DNA from 4 places in the Arthrobacter sp. 754 genome. Region 2 is predicted to be linked to each of the others. Evidence: predicted binding sites of a transcription regulator. Region 2 holds the regulator's gene; each other region holds the start of a gene.
What was found. Region 2 encodes HrcA, which represses chaperone genes, less so after heat shock. Its sites were predicted from a motif close to TTNGCACTCGNNNNNNNCGAGTGCNAA; they were not measured.
Positions count from the first base shown of each region.

Region 1 (3,205 bases), on a different contig from region 2:
TGCTCATCCAGGAGGTGGCCGCCCAGCTGAAGGGCGACGTCGGCCACCAGGCCTGCGCGGATCACCGCACCATCGGGCTCGTAGAGATACCCCTCGGGCGGACCCACCGGGGCCACCGGACCGCCGTCGAAATCCTCCGCACTGGTGAGCTCGGCGGCGCCCTGCGGCCCCAGCAGCAGTGCCGCACGGCGGATTCCCGGCCGGCGCACAGCGTTGAACCAGAGCGCCACTTCGGTGACGTCGCCGCCCACAGATACCCACTGGGCTTCGCAGTCTGCCGGCACCGATTCGTGCGGCATGCCGGGTCCCATCTTGACGCCGACGGCGCGTCCGGTCGACGCGAGTGACTCCACGAAGGAAAGCGGCGGCGAAAAAGCCTCGGGGTCCCAGATCCGTTTGGTGCCCGATGTGGAGGTGGTCCGGCGTGCGGGATCCAGCCAGACGCCGTCGACCCCTTCAAGGGAAACAGCGGTGGCGTCCGAATGAACCACCGTGGCGTTAGGGAAGGGGATCAGGTTCACCGTGGCGCAGGCTGCCGTGGTTTCATCCATCTCCACGGCCGTGACCGTGATGTCCATCGATGCCAGGGCCAGGGAGTCCGCGGCGAGGCCGCAGCCGAGGTCAGCGACGTGCTTGATGCCGGCCTGCGCAAAGCGTTCCGCGTGGCGGGCGGCGACCGAGAGGCGGGTGGCCTGTTCAAGGCCGGCCTGGGTAAAGAGCATGCTCCGGGCGAACTCGCCGAATTTGAGCTCGGCCTTGGTGCGCAGCCTGGACTGGGTGAGGACTGCGGAGACCAGTTCGGGGGAGTGCCCGGCCTTCCGAAGCGCCGAATTGAGCTCAAAAGCCTTGTCCTCGCGGTACGGGCCCAGAGACGCCAGCAGTTCCCAGCCTTCGCTTGTGAGGAGTGGGGCGATCTGGTCCTGCGGTGCGTGAGCCATGGGTTCAAGCCTAGTGGAGGTGGCCCCGGAGCCCGTTCCCGCTAGGGTTGAAGGCATGACAGACAGTGCAGGCAGCCAGCCGTCCGAACCTCCCGAATCCGAGAATTCCGGCCTGGTGAAGTTTGCCCGCCCGGCCCTGATTGCCGGATCTGCTGTGGCTGTCGTGTGCATCGCGCTGCTTGTCATCATCTTCTTCCTGGACGCCTTCAACGCCACGGTCTACTCCGTTGGCGGCAAGAACATCCAGGATGAAACAGCCGAGGCGCAGGACATCCGTGCCCTTTACTCGGGGGCCCGCGTTGGAGGGAGCATCCTGCTGGTGATCTCGCTGCTCGCGGCCGTGGGCGGCGCCGTGGTGCTCTATTTGAAGCGCGGAACCACAAATGACGGGAACGACGGCGACGAAGACGTCGATTTCGACGACCTCGCAGGCCGCTGAGGCCGGACCCAGCTGTCCACCTCAGGCGTAATTCTGGCACTCGCCTTGACCGAGTGCTAACTCCTTACATAGAGTCGTCATTGGCACTCTCCCTAGGAGGGTGCTAACACATGAAGAGCTTTCAGCCAGGCTGCTGCCGGCACCGCGACGACGGTCAGCCAGCCACGGCGGAACAGTTTTCCAGTCCATAAATTTGCTGACGAAAAGGAGAGGTCCGAGTGTCGGTCTCTATTAAGCCTCTTGAGGATCGTATTGTTGTCCGCCCGCTCGAAGCCGAGCAGACCACGGCTTCCGGCCTGGTAATCCCGGACTCCGCACAGGAGAAGCCGCAGGAAGGCGAAGTTGTTGCAGTAGGCCCCGGCCGCTTCGACGACAACGGCAACCGCGTTCCCCTCGACGTTGCCATCGGCGACGTCGTTATCTACTCGAAGTACGGCGGAACCGAAGTCAAGCACAGCGGCACCGAGTACCTCGTGCTCTCCGCCCGCGACGTTCTGGCGATCGTCGTAAAGTAACTTTGGATCCCCGTGCCGCTGACCATGCATCCCGCTGGTCAGCTGCGCGGGGTTCTGTCTTGAAAGGACAAAACCATGGCAAAGCAGCTTGCGTTTAACGACGCTGCACGCCGGTCACTTGAAGCCGGCATCGACAAGCTCGCCAACACTGTCAAGGTGACGCTCGGCCCCCGCGGCCGCAACGTTGTTCTCGACAAAAAGTGGGGAGCACCCACCATCACCAACGACGGCGTCACCATTGCCCGTGAAATCGAGCTTGATGACCCGTTCGAGAACCTTGGCGCGCAGCTGGCCAAGGAAGTAGCCACCAAGACCAACGATGTTGCCGGCGACGGCACCACCACCGCCACCGTGCTCGCCCAGGCCCTGGTCAAGGAAGGCCTGCGCAACGTTGCTGCCGGCGCAGCTCCTGGCCAGATCAAGCGCGGCATCGAGGTTTCCGTTGAAGCCGTGGCCGCCCGCCTGCTCGAGAACGCACGCCCGGTTGAAGGCACCCAGGTGGCCAGCGTTGCTGCCATCTCGGCCCAGAGCGACGAAATCGGCGAGCTCCTTGCCGAGGCATTCGGCAAGGTCGGCAAGGATGGTGTGATCACCATCGAGGAGTCCTCCACCACGCAGACCGAACTGGTCCTCACCGAGGGCATGCAGTTCGACAAGGGCTACCTGTCCCCGTACTTCGTCACCGACGCAGAACGCCAGGAAGCTGTCCTCGAGGACGCCCTCATCCTGATCAACCAGGGCAAGATCTCCTCTGTCCAGGAATTCCTGCCGCTGCTGGAAAAGGCGCTGCAGAGCTCCAAGCCGCTGTTCATCATTGCTGAGGACGTCGACGGCGAGGCCCTGTCCACGCTGATCGTCAACCGCATCCGCGGCACCCTGAACGTGGTTGCCGTCAAGGCTCCGGGCTTCGGCGACCGCCGCAAGGCCATGCTGCAGGACATCGCCACCCTCACCGGTGCACAGGTTGTTTCCCCGGAACTGGGCCTGAGCCTGGACACCGTTGGCCTTGAGGTGCTGGGTACCGCCCGCCGCATCACGGTCACCAAGGACAACACCACCATCGTTGACGGCGCCGGTTCCGCAGAGGACGTCGCAGCCCGGGTTTCCCAGCTGCGCGCCGAGCTGACCCGCACCGACTCGGACTGGGACAAGGAAAAGCTCCAGGAGCGCCTGGCCAAGCTGGCCGGCGGCATCGGCGTGATCAAGGTCGGCGCAGCCACCGAGGTTGAGCTGAAGGAAAAGAAGCACCGCATCGAAGATGCAGTGTCCTCCACCCGCGCTGCCCTCGAAGAAGGCATCGTGGCCGGCGGCGG
Region 1 is NZ_JBEPSC010000001.1:687,136-690,340, reverse strand. Features, by position in the region: gene ABIA70_RS03245 (THUMP-like domain-containing protein) at 1-938, opposite strand, end outside; gene ABIA70_RS03240 (hypothetical protein) at 994-1,377, shown strand; gene groES (co-chaperone GroES) at 1,596-1,892, shown strand; gene groL (chaperonin GroEL) at 1,968-3,205, shown strand, end outside.
Region 1: groES (co-chaperone GroES) is a predicted target of HrcA. The motif match lies at 1,411-1,437, and genes of this name have one in related genera.

Region 2 (3,205 bases):
CTGGCCGATACCCAGCACGGAGGGCCTGATGGCCTGCCATACGTCAACATAGGGATGCCCGACGATCAGGACGTTGCCCGCCGCTCCCGGTGAAGCCATGACCCCTGCAGCGATCCGCGACTCCTTCGAATCCGGCACCAGGTGGTCCACCAGGACACCCAGCCGCCTGCCGGGACCCGGCTGGAACGCGGCCACCGCACCGGCGAGGTCATCGATCCCATGCAGCGGTTCGACGACGATGCCTTCCACGCGCAAATCATCGCCCCAGACCTTTTCGATGAGTTCGGCGTCGTGCTTCCCCTCCACCCAGATCCTGCTCGCCTTTGCCACCTGGGCACGCTGTCCGGCCACGCGGACTGAGCCGGAGGCTGTCCGGCCGACGGCGGCCGGGGAGGCGGTGGCGGGCTGCCGGGGAGCGGGGGGCATCAGCCGGATGGGCTGCCCCTCCAGGAGGAAACCAAAGCCGAGCTTGAAGGACCGGGACTTGCCGCGGCGGTCTTCAAGGGCCACCACGTGCATGCCGCCGGACTTCTCCACCCTGGTCACAGCCCCTACCCAGCCCGACTGTGCGTCTTCGAGGACCATTCCCCGTTCTGCGGGAACCTCGGGGAGTTCACTCCTGACGGGCGCTTTGATGTCCTGCGGACCCCAATTCCGGTACTCCATCGATTGACTCCGCCTTGCGCTAGATGATCCGCCCGGAGTTTCGCCCGGAGCGGTACCAATGCTAACAACGGGGAGAGTCATATTAGACTGTTAGCACTTAGGCATGTCGAGTGCTAACGCTGGCCGGTCCGTCCTGACCGCCCCGTCCGTCAGGACCAGGGGACGCCCGCGGCCCGGCCGGACAGGCCGTGACCCGTAGATGGAGGTGGAGTGTGAGCGAGCCGCGCAAACTTGAAGTACTGCGTGCCATCGTGGAGGACTATGTGCACTCCCGTGAGCCCGTGGGGTCCAAAGCCCTGGTGGAACGCCATCACCTGGGCGTCTCCAGCGCCACGATCCGCAATGACATGGCGGCGCTCGAAGACGAGGGCCTGATCACAGCGCCGCACACCAGCGCGGGCCGGATACCCACCGACAAGGGCTACCGGCTGTTCGTGGACCAGATTTCGGCGGTCAAACCGCTTTCCGCCGCGGAGCGCCGCGCCATCCAGTCGCTGCTGGAAGGCTCAGATGACCTGGATGACGTGCTGGAGCGGACGGTCAGGCTGCTGTCGCAGTTGACCAACCAGGTGGCCGTTGTGCAGTACCCGCACCTCAGCCGTGCCACCATCCGCCACATCGAGTTCGTCCTCCTCGCGCCGCGACGGGTCCTGGTTGTCCTGATTGCCAACACCGGCAAAGTGGAGCAGCGGGTGACCGACGTCGGCCAGGACCTGGGCGAGGACGCCATCGCCGGTTTGCGGACCCACTTCCTCGGGTCGCTGTCGGGCACGCCGCTGAGCCTCCTGACGCAGTCCCTGCCGGCAGTGGTTTCGTCGGTAGGCCCCGGCCAGCGGGCAGCTGCGCAGGCACTGGCGCAGGGGTTGGAAACACTCGCCCACAGCAGCAGGGAAGACCGTATGGTCATGGCAGGAACTGCCAACCTCGCCAGGTCCAATGTGGATTTCCCGTTGAGTATCGGCCCCGTCCTCGAGGCTTTGGAGGAGCAGGTGGTGATGCTCAGGCTCCTGAGCGAAATGGCGCAGGATCCGCGCGGCGTGACCGTCAGCATCGGCCGCGAGAACCCCTACGACGGCCTGGCCGAAGCATCCGTGGTCGCCACGGGCTACGGGCCCGACAGTACCGCCAAGATCGGTATTCTGGGCCCCACCCGGATGGACTACCCCACCACCATGGCCGCCGTCAGGGCAGTAGCCCGTTACCTTTCACGAATTCTGGGCCCGTAGCAGCACCGGTCCAGGCACCAAGAGCAGTGCAGGCAGCCCGGCTGCCTGGCGTACAACAAGGAAGAGATACGAACTTTGAGCAGCCACTACGACGTCCTCGGGGTCTCGCCGGAAGCCACCGGAGAAGAGATCAAGAAGGCCTACCGCAAGCTGGCCCGCACACTTCACCCGGACGTCAATCCCGGGGACGATGCGTCGGACCGCTTCAAGGCCGTGACACACGCCTACGAGGTGCTTTCGGATCCCCAGAAGCGCCGGGTCTATGACACCACCGGCAACGAGAACGGCACCGACAACGGCTTCGGCGGCGGCAGCTACGCCGGCCAGGGCTTCGCGTTCCAGGACATCTTCGACACCTTCTTCGGGGCCGGCGGCCAGGCCGGTCCGGCATCCCGCGTGCGCCGCGGCCAGGATGCGCTCATCAGCGTCCGGATCGAACTCCGCGACGCCGTGTTCGGCGTGAACAAGAAGCTTGAAGTCGATACAGCTGTCACATGCCCCACCTGCAACGGATCCTGCTGCCGCGAGGGCAGCCACCCCGTCCGCTGCGACATCTGCGGCGGCAGCGGCCAGGTCCAGCGCGCCGTCCGCTCCATCCTCGGCCAGGTCATGACGGCGGCTCCGTGTGGCAGCTGCGAAGGCTTCGGAACGGTCATCAAGGACCCCTGCAACGAGTGCAACGGCCAGGGCCGCATCCGCAGCCGCCGGTCACTCACCATCAAGGTGCCGGCCGGTGTGGCCACGGGTACCCGCATCCAGCTCTCGGGCCAGGGCGAGGCAGGCCCCGCCGGCGGGCCGGCCGGAGACCTGTACGTCGAAATCCGCGTCAACAACGATGCCACCTACGCCCGTGACGGCGACGACCTCCACGCCACGCTGAATATCCCGATGACCGCCGCCGCCCTGGGCACTGAGCTTTCACTGGAGACCTTTGACGGGCTTCAGGAGATCGACGTGAAGGCAGGAACGCAGTCCGGCGAAATCATCACGCTCCGCGGCCTGGGGGTAACCCACCTGCGCGGGTACGGCCGCGGCGATCTCATGGTCCACCTCCAGGTGGAGACACCGGCAAAGCTGGATGCCGCGCAGGAGGACCTCCTCCGTCAGCTGGCGAAGCTCCGCGGAGAACAGTTCACCGAGGGCAAGCTGGCCGTCAGCGGCGGCGTGTTCGCCAAGTTGCGGGACCGGTTCGGTAACCTGTAGCGGTGAGCAATCCCGTCTTCTTCAGCGGTGCCGGGGCGCTGGACCATATGACGCCCGGCGCCCTGTTTGTCCTTGAGGGTCCTGAAGCGCGCCACGCCGTGACCGTGAAG
Region 2 is NZ_JBEPSC010000005.1:44,550-47,754, forward strand. Features, by position in the region: gene ABIA70_RS14945 (DUF3097 domain-containing protein) at 1-666, opposite strand, end outside; gene hrcA (heat-inducible transcriptional repressor HrcA) at 879-1,892, shown strand; gene dnaJ (molecular chaperone DnaJ) at 1,968-3,095, shown strand; gene ABIA70_RS14960 (16S rRNA (uracil(1498)-N(3))-methyltransferase) at 3,098-3,205, shown strand, end outside.

Region 3 (3,205 bases), on a different contig from region 2:
ACCGCGGCCGGCAGGTAACACTGGCAATCCCCGGAACAAAAACGGACACAAAAAACGCGGCCCCCTCAGCGAGGGGGCCGCGTTTCCGTGTGCGGAAGGGATTCCGGCTGATGGGGGCTAGAAGCCGCCCATGCCGCCCATCTCGTCGCCGCCACCCATGGCCGGAGCGTTCTTCTCCGGCTTGTCGGCCACGACGGCCTCGGTGGTGAGGAACAGTCCGGCAATGGAAGCCGCGTTCTGCAGGGCAGAGCGGGTCACCTTGACGGGGTCGTTGATGCCGGCGGCCAACAGGTCGACGTACTCGCCCGTTGCTGCGTTCAGGCCGTGACCTGCAGGCAGGCCGCGGACCTTGTCGACGACAACGCCCGGCTCGAGGCCGGCGTTGAACGCGATCTGCTTCAGCGGAGCATCGATGGCAACGCGGACGATGTTCGCGCCGGTTGCCTCGTCACCGGTGAGGTTCAGGTTGGCGAACGCCTTGGCGCCGGCCTGGATGAGTGCAACGCCGCCACCGGCAACGATGCCCTCTTCAACGGCAGCCTTCGCGTTGCGGACAGCGTCCTCAATGCGGTGCTTGCGTTCCTTGAGCTCAACTTCGGTTGCGGCACCGGCCTTGATGACTGCAACGCCGCCGGCCAGCTTGGCCAGGCGCTCCTGCAGCTTCTCGCGGTCGTAGTCTGAATCGGAGTTCTCGATCTCGGCACGGATCTGGGAAACGCGGCCGGCGATCTGGTCGGCGTCGCCGGCACCTTCAACGATGGTGGTCTCGTCCTTGGTGACAACAACCTTGCGGGCGCGGCCCAGGAGTTCGAGTCCGGCGGTCTCCAGCTTGAGGCCGACTTCCTCGGCGATGACCTGGCCACCGGTGAGGACTGCGATGTCGGCCAGCTGGGCCTTGCGGCGGTCGCCGAAGCCCGGAGCCTTGACGGCGACGGACTTGAAGGTGCCACGGATCTTGTTGACGATCAGGGTGGCCAGGGCCTCGCCCTCGATGTCCTCGGCAATGATCAGCAGCGGCTTGGACGACTGCATGACCTTTTCCAGGACAGCAACCAGTTCCTTGACGTTGGAGATCTTGGAGTTGACGATCAGGATGTACGGGTCCTCAAGGACCGTTTCCTGGCGCTCGGCGTCGGTGACGAAGTAAGCGGAGATGTAACCCTTGTCGAAGCGCATGCCCTCGGTGAGCTCAAGCTCCAGGCCGAAGGTGTTGGACTCCTCGACGGTGATGACGCCTTCCTTGCCCACCTTGTCCAGGGCTTCAGCGATCAGGGCGCCGATCTCATCGTCACCGGCGGAGATGGAAGCCGTAGCCGCGATCTCTTCCTTGGTTTCGATTTCCTTGGCGGAAGCCAGCAGCTCAACCGTGACGGCCTCTACAGCCTTCTCGATGCCGCGCTTGAGGGACAGCGGGTCAGCACCTGCGGCAACGTTGCGCAGGCCTTCCTTGACGAGGGCCTGTGCCAGCACGGTGGCCGTGGTGGTACCGTCGCCGGCGACGTCGTCGGTCTTCTTGGCAACTTCCTTGACCAGCTCGGCGCCGATCTTTTCGTAAGGGTCGTCCAGCTCGATCTCCTTGGCGATGGATACACCATCGTTGGTGATCGTGGGGGCGCCCCACTTCTTCTCGAGGACGACGTTGCGTCCACGCGGGCCGAGGGTAACCTTGACGGCGTCGGCGAGGATGTTCAGGCCCCGCTCAAGACCGCGGCGTGCCTCTTCATCAAATGCAATGATCTTGGCCATAACGGCAGTAGTCCTTTCGGGACAGTCGTTAAGAATGAACCTCACTGCAGTGCCCGCGACGGACGATCCTTGACCGGCGGCCTCTGTATGCCGCGGCTGGGGATCTCACTCCAGCTTGGTATTTCTTTCGCTCCACGACCTTCGCGAAGCTTCGTTTTCGGCGTTAAACCGGACGATGCTTTAGCAGTCGGTACGTAAGAGTGCTAACACAATAATTAGCACTCCATAGGTAAGAGTGCAAGCGAACATCGTGGTATTGCCCTCACGGGGCGGCCGGTTTCGCCGCGGGCGATCAGCCCGCGGCCCGCCCTGCCGCTTCACGTCCGCTGAGCGCGGCCCTGTTATCTGCGCCGTAGGTGAACACCATGAAGTTGGCCGTGGTGATGTCACCATTGGCATCGAAGGCAACCGGACCCGATTCGCCGTCGTAATTTATCGGGGCGCCGGTCTTCAGAACCCCAAGGCAGTCAGCGAAGGACAGGCACGGCGTGATAGAGCGGCCGGCGGTCTGGCCGCCTGCGGTGCCGCCGGACACGGCAATCAGGTTGGCCGCGATGGAGCGTCCGGCATCGTCTTCCGCGGCGGCGGCGGCGAGGACGGCCAGGTTTACGGCGTCGTAGGTCTCCGCGGTGAAGGAGAGGTCCTTCACCGCCGGATTGACTGCCACCAGCCGCGCCTGGAAACCCGCCGAGGGGAACACCCCGGGCACCACCGCCCGGGCGCCGTCGAGCGCCTTTGAGCCCAGCCCGGAACCGTACTGGGCGAAGGCGCCGTCGCTGAGGATGAGTTTCTTACCCGACAGCCCTGCATTGTTGAGCTCGGCGAGGGCGCCCTGGGCGTCGTCCCGGGCGATCAGCACCACGGAGTCGGGCTTGGCTGCCTGCGCCGCAGAGGCTGCTTTGCGGGCGTCGCCGGGCTTGAATTCCGCTGTGGCTACGGTGTCCAGGCCGGCGTTCTTTGCGGCAGTTGCCACCGCCGCAGCGACGTCTTTGCCGTATGCGCTGTCCTGGTGGACCACGGCCAGGCTCTTGGCACCGCCGTCCTTGGCGAGCTTCACCAGCACGGAAGCCTGGGCAACATCGGCAGCGGCAGTCCGGAAGTAGTAGCCGCCGCTCTTGTAGCCGGTCAGGCCCGCCGCGGAGTTTGCCGGAGAGATCAGCGTGACCCGCGCTTTGGCCAGGACGTCGATGGCTGCGGGTGCGTGGCTTGAGTCCGCCGGTCCGATCACCACGTCAGCCTTTGCACTCACCAGCTCCGCGGCCTGGGCCGCGGAATCAGTGCCTGCCGGCCTGGGAAGGAGCTCAACCGGCCGGCCTTTGTGGCCGCCGGCAGCGTTGATTTCCTTCACGGCCAGAGTCGCGGCGGCGAGCTGGGAATCATTGAGGAAGGCCTGGTTCCCCGTGCTGTCCAGGATCAGCCCGATGCGCAGGGTCCCGTCACCCGACGCTTCGGCGGCATC
Region 3 is NZ_JBEPSC010000002.1:59,141-62,345, reverse strand. Features, by position in the region: gene ABIA70_RS05840 (ABC transporter substrate-binding protein) at 1-1, shown strand, start outside; gene groL (chaperonin GroEL) at 118-1,746, opposite strand; gene ABIA70_RS05830 (ABC transporter substrate-binding protein) at 2,039-3,205, opposite strand, start outside.
Region 3: groL (chaperonin GroEL) is a predicted target of HrcA. The motif match lies at 1,927-1,953, and genes of this name have one in related genera.

Region 4 (3,205 bases), on a different contig from region 2:
CACCCTAGGGCCCCACCAGCACGAAGAACAGCTTTCCCTGGGTTGAGGCGCCCGCAAGGCGGGCGGACTGCTCCGGCGATGCCGCCACAACAATCAGCCCTTCCGTCTCACCGGTACCGAGCCATTCCCCCGTTTTGCCGCCATGGCCCGATGTCCATAGGACCGGAATGGCGGAGGCCAGCACCTCAGGCGGGGATTGTTGGTCGTAACCATGGGAACCGGTCAGCACCACGTTCACCAGCTGCCCCGGGGATACCAGCTGGATCGAGGACGGGTCCGCCATCCGCAGGGGCACGGCGGCGGAGCCCGGGGGAGTGCCGGCCAGGAGGCCTGGCCCCAGCAGCTGGGAGTCGGCCAGCAGTTGGCCCTTCCGCAACGGGGCTGCCAGCTGCTTGCCGGCCGCCTCGCTGCTGTCGGCCAGGGAACCGGCGGTGATCAGCCGCTGGGGGATCGGCGTTGCCACCAGATCGGCGGCCGCCAGAGCCGTGCCTGCGGGAAGGTCCCGCGCCGCGGCGAGGACGGTCTCGGTGTCCGCGGGCGGGGGAGTGAGCTGGTGGACTGTTATTCCGGCGGCAAGGCAAAGCAGGAGAGCAATCGCAAGACGCCGGTTCCGGCTGAGCCAGGACGACAGCCGGTGGCCGCTACGGCGGCCTGTGCGGATCGATGGCAGCGGGCGCCTGGGCTGTCGACCGGGCGCGGCTGATCCGCGGCTTCGATGGAAGAGGGTAGCGGGCATGGAAACCACGCTACGCAGGCGGAACTAAGCCCAACAGGCGCAAAGGTTCCTATGTGGACAACAGGGCTGCCGGCGTCGGACGCTGCTCAGTGAAGAGCCGGCACGCAGGCCTTCAGCTCGCGGCAGCGGCGGCGGGTGCCGGTGCAGCTGCGGGCGCGGCCGGTGCGGCAGAAACGGTGCTTCCCTTGGCGTCCCGGGAATCGGTGCGGTAGAAACCGGAGCCCTTGAACACAACGCCCACGCTGTTGAACTTCTTGCGCAGGGCTCCCTGGCACTCAGGGCAGGACGTCAGGGTGCTGTCCGTGAAGGACTGGAAAATATCGAAGGCATGGCCGCAATCCTTGCAGGCGTACGCATACGTGGGCACTGGTGCTCCTCCTCTTGGACAAACGAGAGGTCCCGTGCTGCCTGGAGCGGAATCAACCGATCATTAGCAGTCGCAGGGCCTGACTGCTAATTCTAGCATCCCGGTCAGGGGCGCTTCCCGACGGCAACCACCCTGTCAGGAGCGGGCAGCCAGCGGAACAAAGCCTGACGGGGTCAGGGCAGCCGGAACCCGCCGGTCAAAGGCCTCGGCAGGGATGCTTCCGGGCGGCAGGAGTTCGGAATCGAAGACTATGGCTGCCACCGGGATCTCCAGGCCTTCAGCGGCCAGGGCGGCCAGCAGGACGTCGTAGTAGCCGCCGCCCTGGCCGATCCGGTTTCCGCTTCGGTCCACTGCCGTTGCGGGAATGAAGAGCGCGGACACGGTCGCCATGACCTCAAGGTCAAGGCGCGGCCCGGCGGGTTCCAGGACCGGGGCGAAACGGCTGCGGACAAACTCGACGGCGGGGGTCCAGTTCGCCCAACTCAGTCGTCTTCCGGGCTCGCAGACCGGGAGCAAAACGCTGTGGCCCTGCTGGTGGAGCGCCTGCAGCAATGGCAGCGTTGGCGGTTCGGGGACGACGCCCAGGTAAGCGCAGAACGTCGACGGCGTTCCCCCCGTCAGCGTTTCCGCCCACGCAGAACCGTGGACGGCGAGGGCATTGCCTGCTTCGTCACGCCGGCCCGGGTCCGCAGCGGCACGGCGCTCGCGATGGCGTGCGCGGATGGCTTCCTTGGTTTCGCTGCTGCCCTCGGACATGCCGCTCCTAATTACTGAATGAATGGCCCCTGACGCTAGATTAGTCCAGTGACTACCACTCAGCAGACAGTACGCAAGGCCGTTATTCCTGCCGCCGGACTTGGCACCAGGTTCCTGCCCGCGACGAAGGCGATGCCCAAGGAAATGCTTCCGGTGGTGGACAAGCCTGCTATCCAGTACGTCGTCGAAGAGGCCGTCAAAGTCGGCCTGAACGACATCCTGATGATCACAGGCCGCAACAAGCGCGCCCTTGAGGACCACTTCGACCGCGTTCCCTCGCTGGAGGACACCCTGTCCGCCAAGGGCGACACGGCAAAGCTCGAGTCCATCCAGGCAGCCAGCAACCTCGGCGATATCCACTACGTTCGCCAGGGCGATCCCCACGGCCTCGGCCATGCGGTACTCCGCGCCAGGCAGCACGTCGGCGAGGAACCTTTTGCAGTGCTCCTCGGTGACGACCTGATTGACGCCCGGGACGAACTTCTGAGCACGATGATCGAAGTCCAGGCCAAGACCGGTGGATCCGTGGTGGCCCTGATCGAGGTGGAGCCTTCCCAGATCAGTGCCTATGGCTGTGCCGACGTCGAGCAGATTGACGGAGAAGATTACGTCCGGATCAACAAGCTGGTAGAAAAGCCCGAGGTGGATGAGGCGCCTTCAAACCTTGCGGTCATTGGCCGCTATGTGCTGCACCCGGCCGTTTTCGATGTCTTGGAACGGACCGGCCCGGGCCGCGGCGGAGAGATCCAGCTGACCGACGCACTGCAGGAACTCGCGGCCGGCGACGGTGAAGGCCACGGCGTCTACGGTGTGGTCTTCCGTGGTCGCCGGTACGATACCGGTGACAAACTCAGCTACCTCAAGGCCTGCGTCCAGCTCGCCATTGACAGCGATGACCTCGGCCCCGGACTGCGGGAATGGCTGCCTGGCTTCACCGCCGGCCTGACTAAGTAACTGCCGTGCGTCCCGGACCCATCTGGCCGGTCAAGCTGGAGTGCGGCGACCTGGTGCTGCGTCCCATCCGGTACCGGGACAAAAAGGAATGGACGCAGGTGCGGGCGCGCAACAACGAGTGGCTGGCGCCCTGGGAGGCGTCGAACCCGATACCCGGCGGAGGCCTGCCGGATTATCGGCAGATGGTGCGGTCCCTGAAGGCACAGGCGGCCCAGGGGACTGCCCTGCCCTTCCTCATCACAGAACGTACGCCGTCGGCGTCCGCGCCGGTCATCGTGGGCCAACTGACAGTGTCCTCGATTGTTTGGGGCTCGGCCATGATGGCAACGCTGGGTTACTGGGTTGACCGGGAACGGGCAGGTCATGGCATCGCGCCAACGGCCGTAGCGATG
Region 4 is NZ_JBEPSC010000001.1:662,239-665,443, reverse strand. Features, by position in the region: gene cpaB (Flp pilus assembly protein CpaB) at 5-736, opposite strand; gene ABIA70_RS03145 (FmdB family zinc ribbon protein) at 849-1,103, opposite strand; gene ABIA70_RS03140 (5-formyltetrahydrofolate cyclo-ligase) at 1,239-1,859, opposite strand; gene galU (UTP--glucose-1-phosphate uridylyltransferase GalU) at 1,908-2,813, shown strand; gene ABIA70_RS03130 (GNAT family N-acetyltransferase) at 2,819-3,205, shown strand, end outside.
Region 4: ABIA70_RS03145 (FmdB family zinc ribbon protein) is a predicted target of HrcA. The motif match lies at 1,167-1,193, and genes of this name have one in related genera.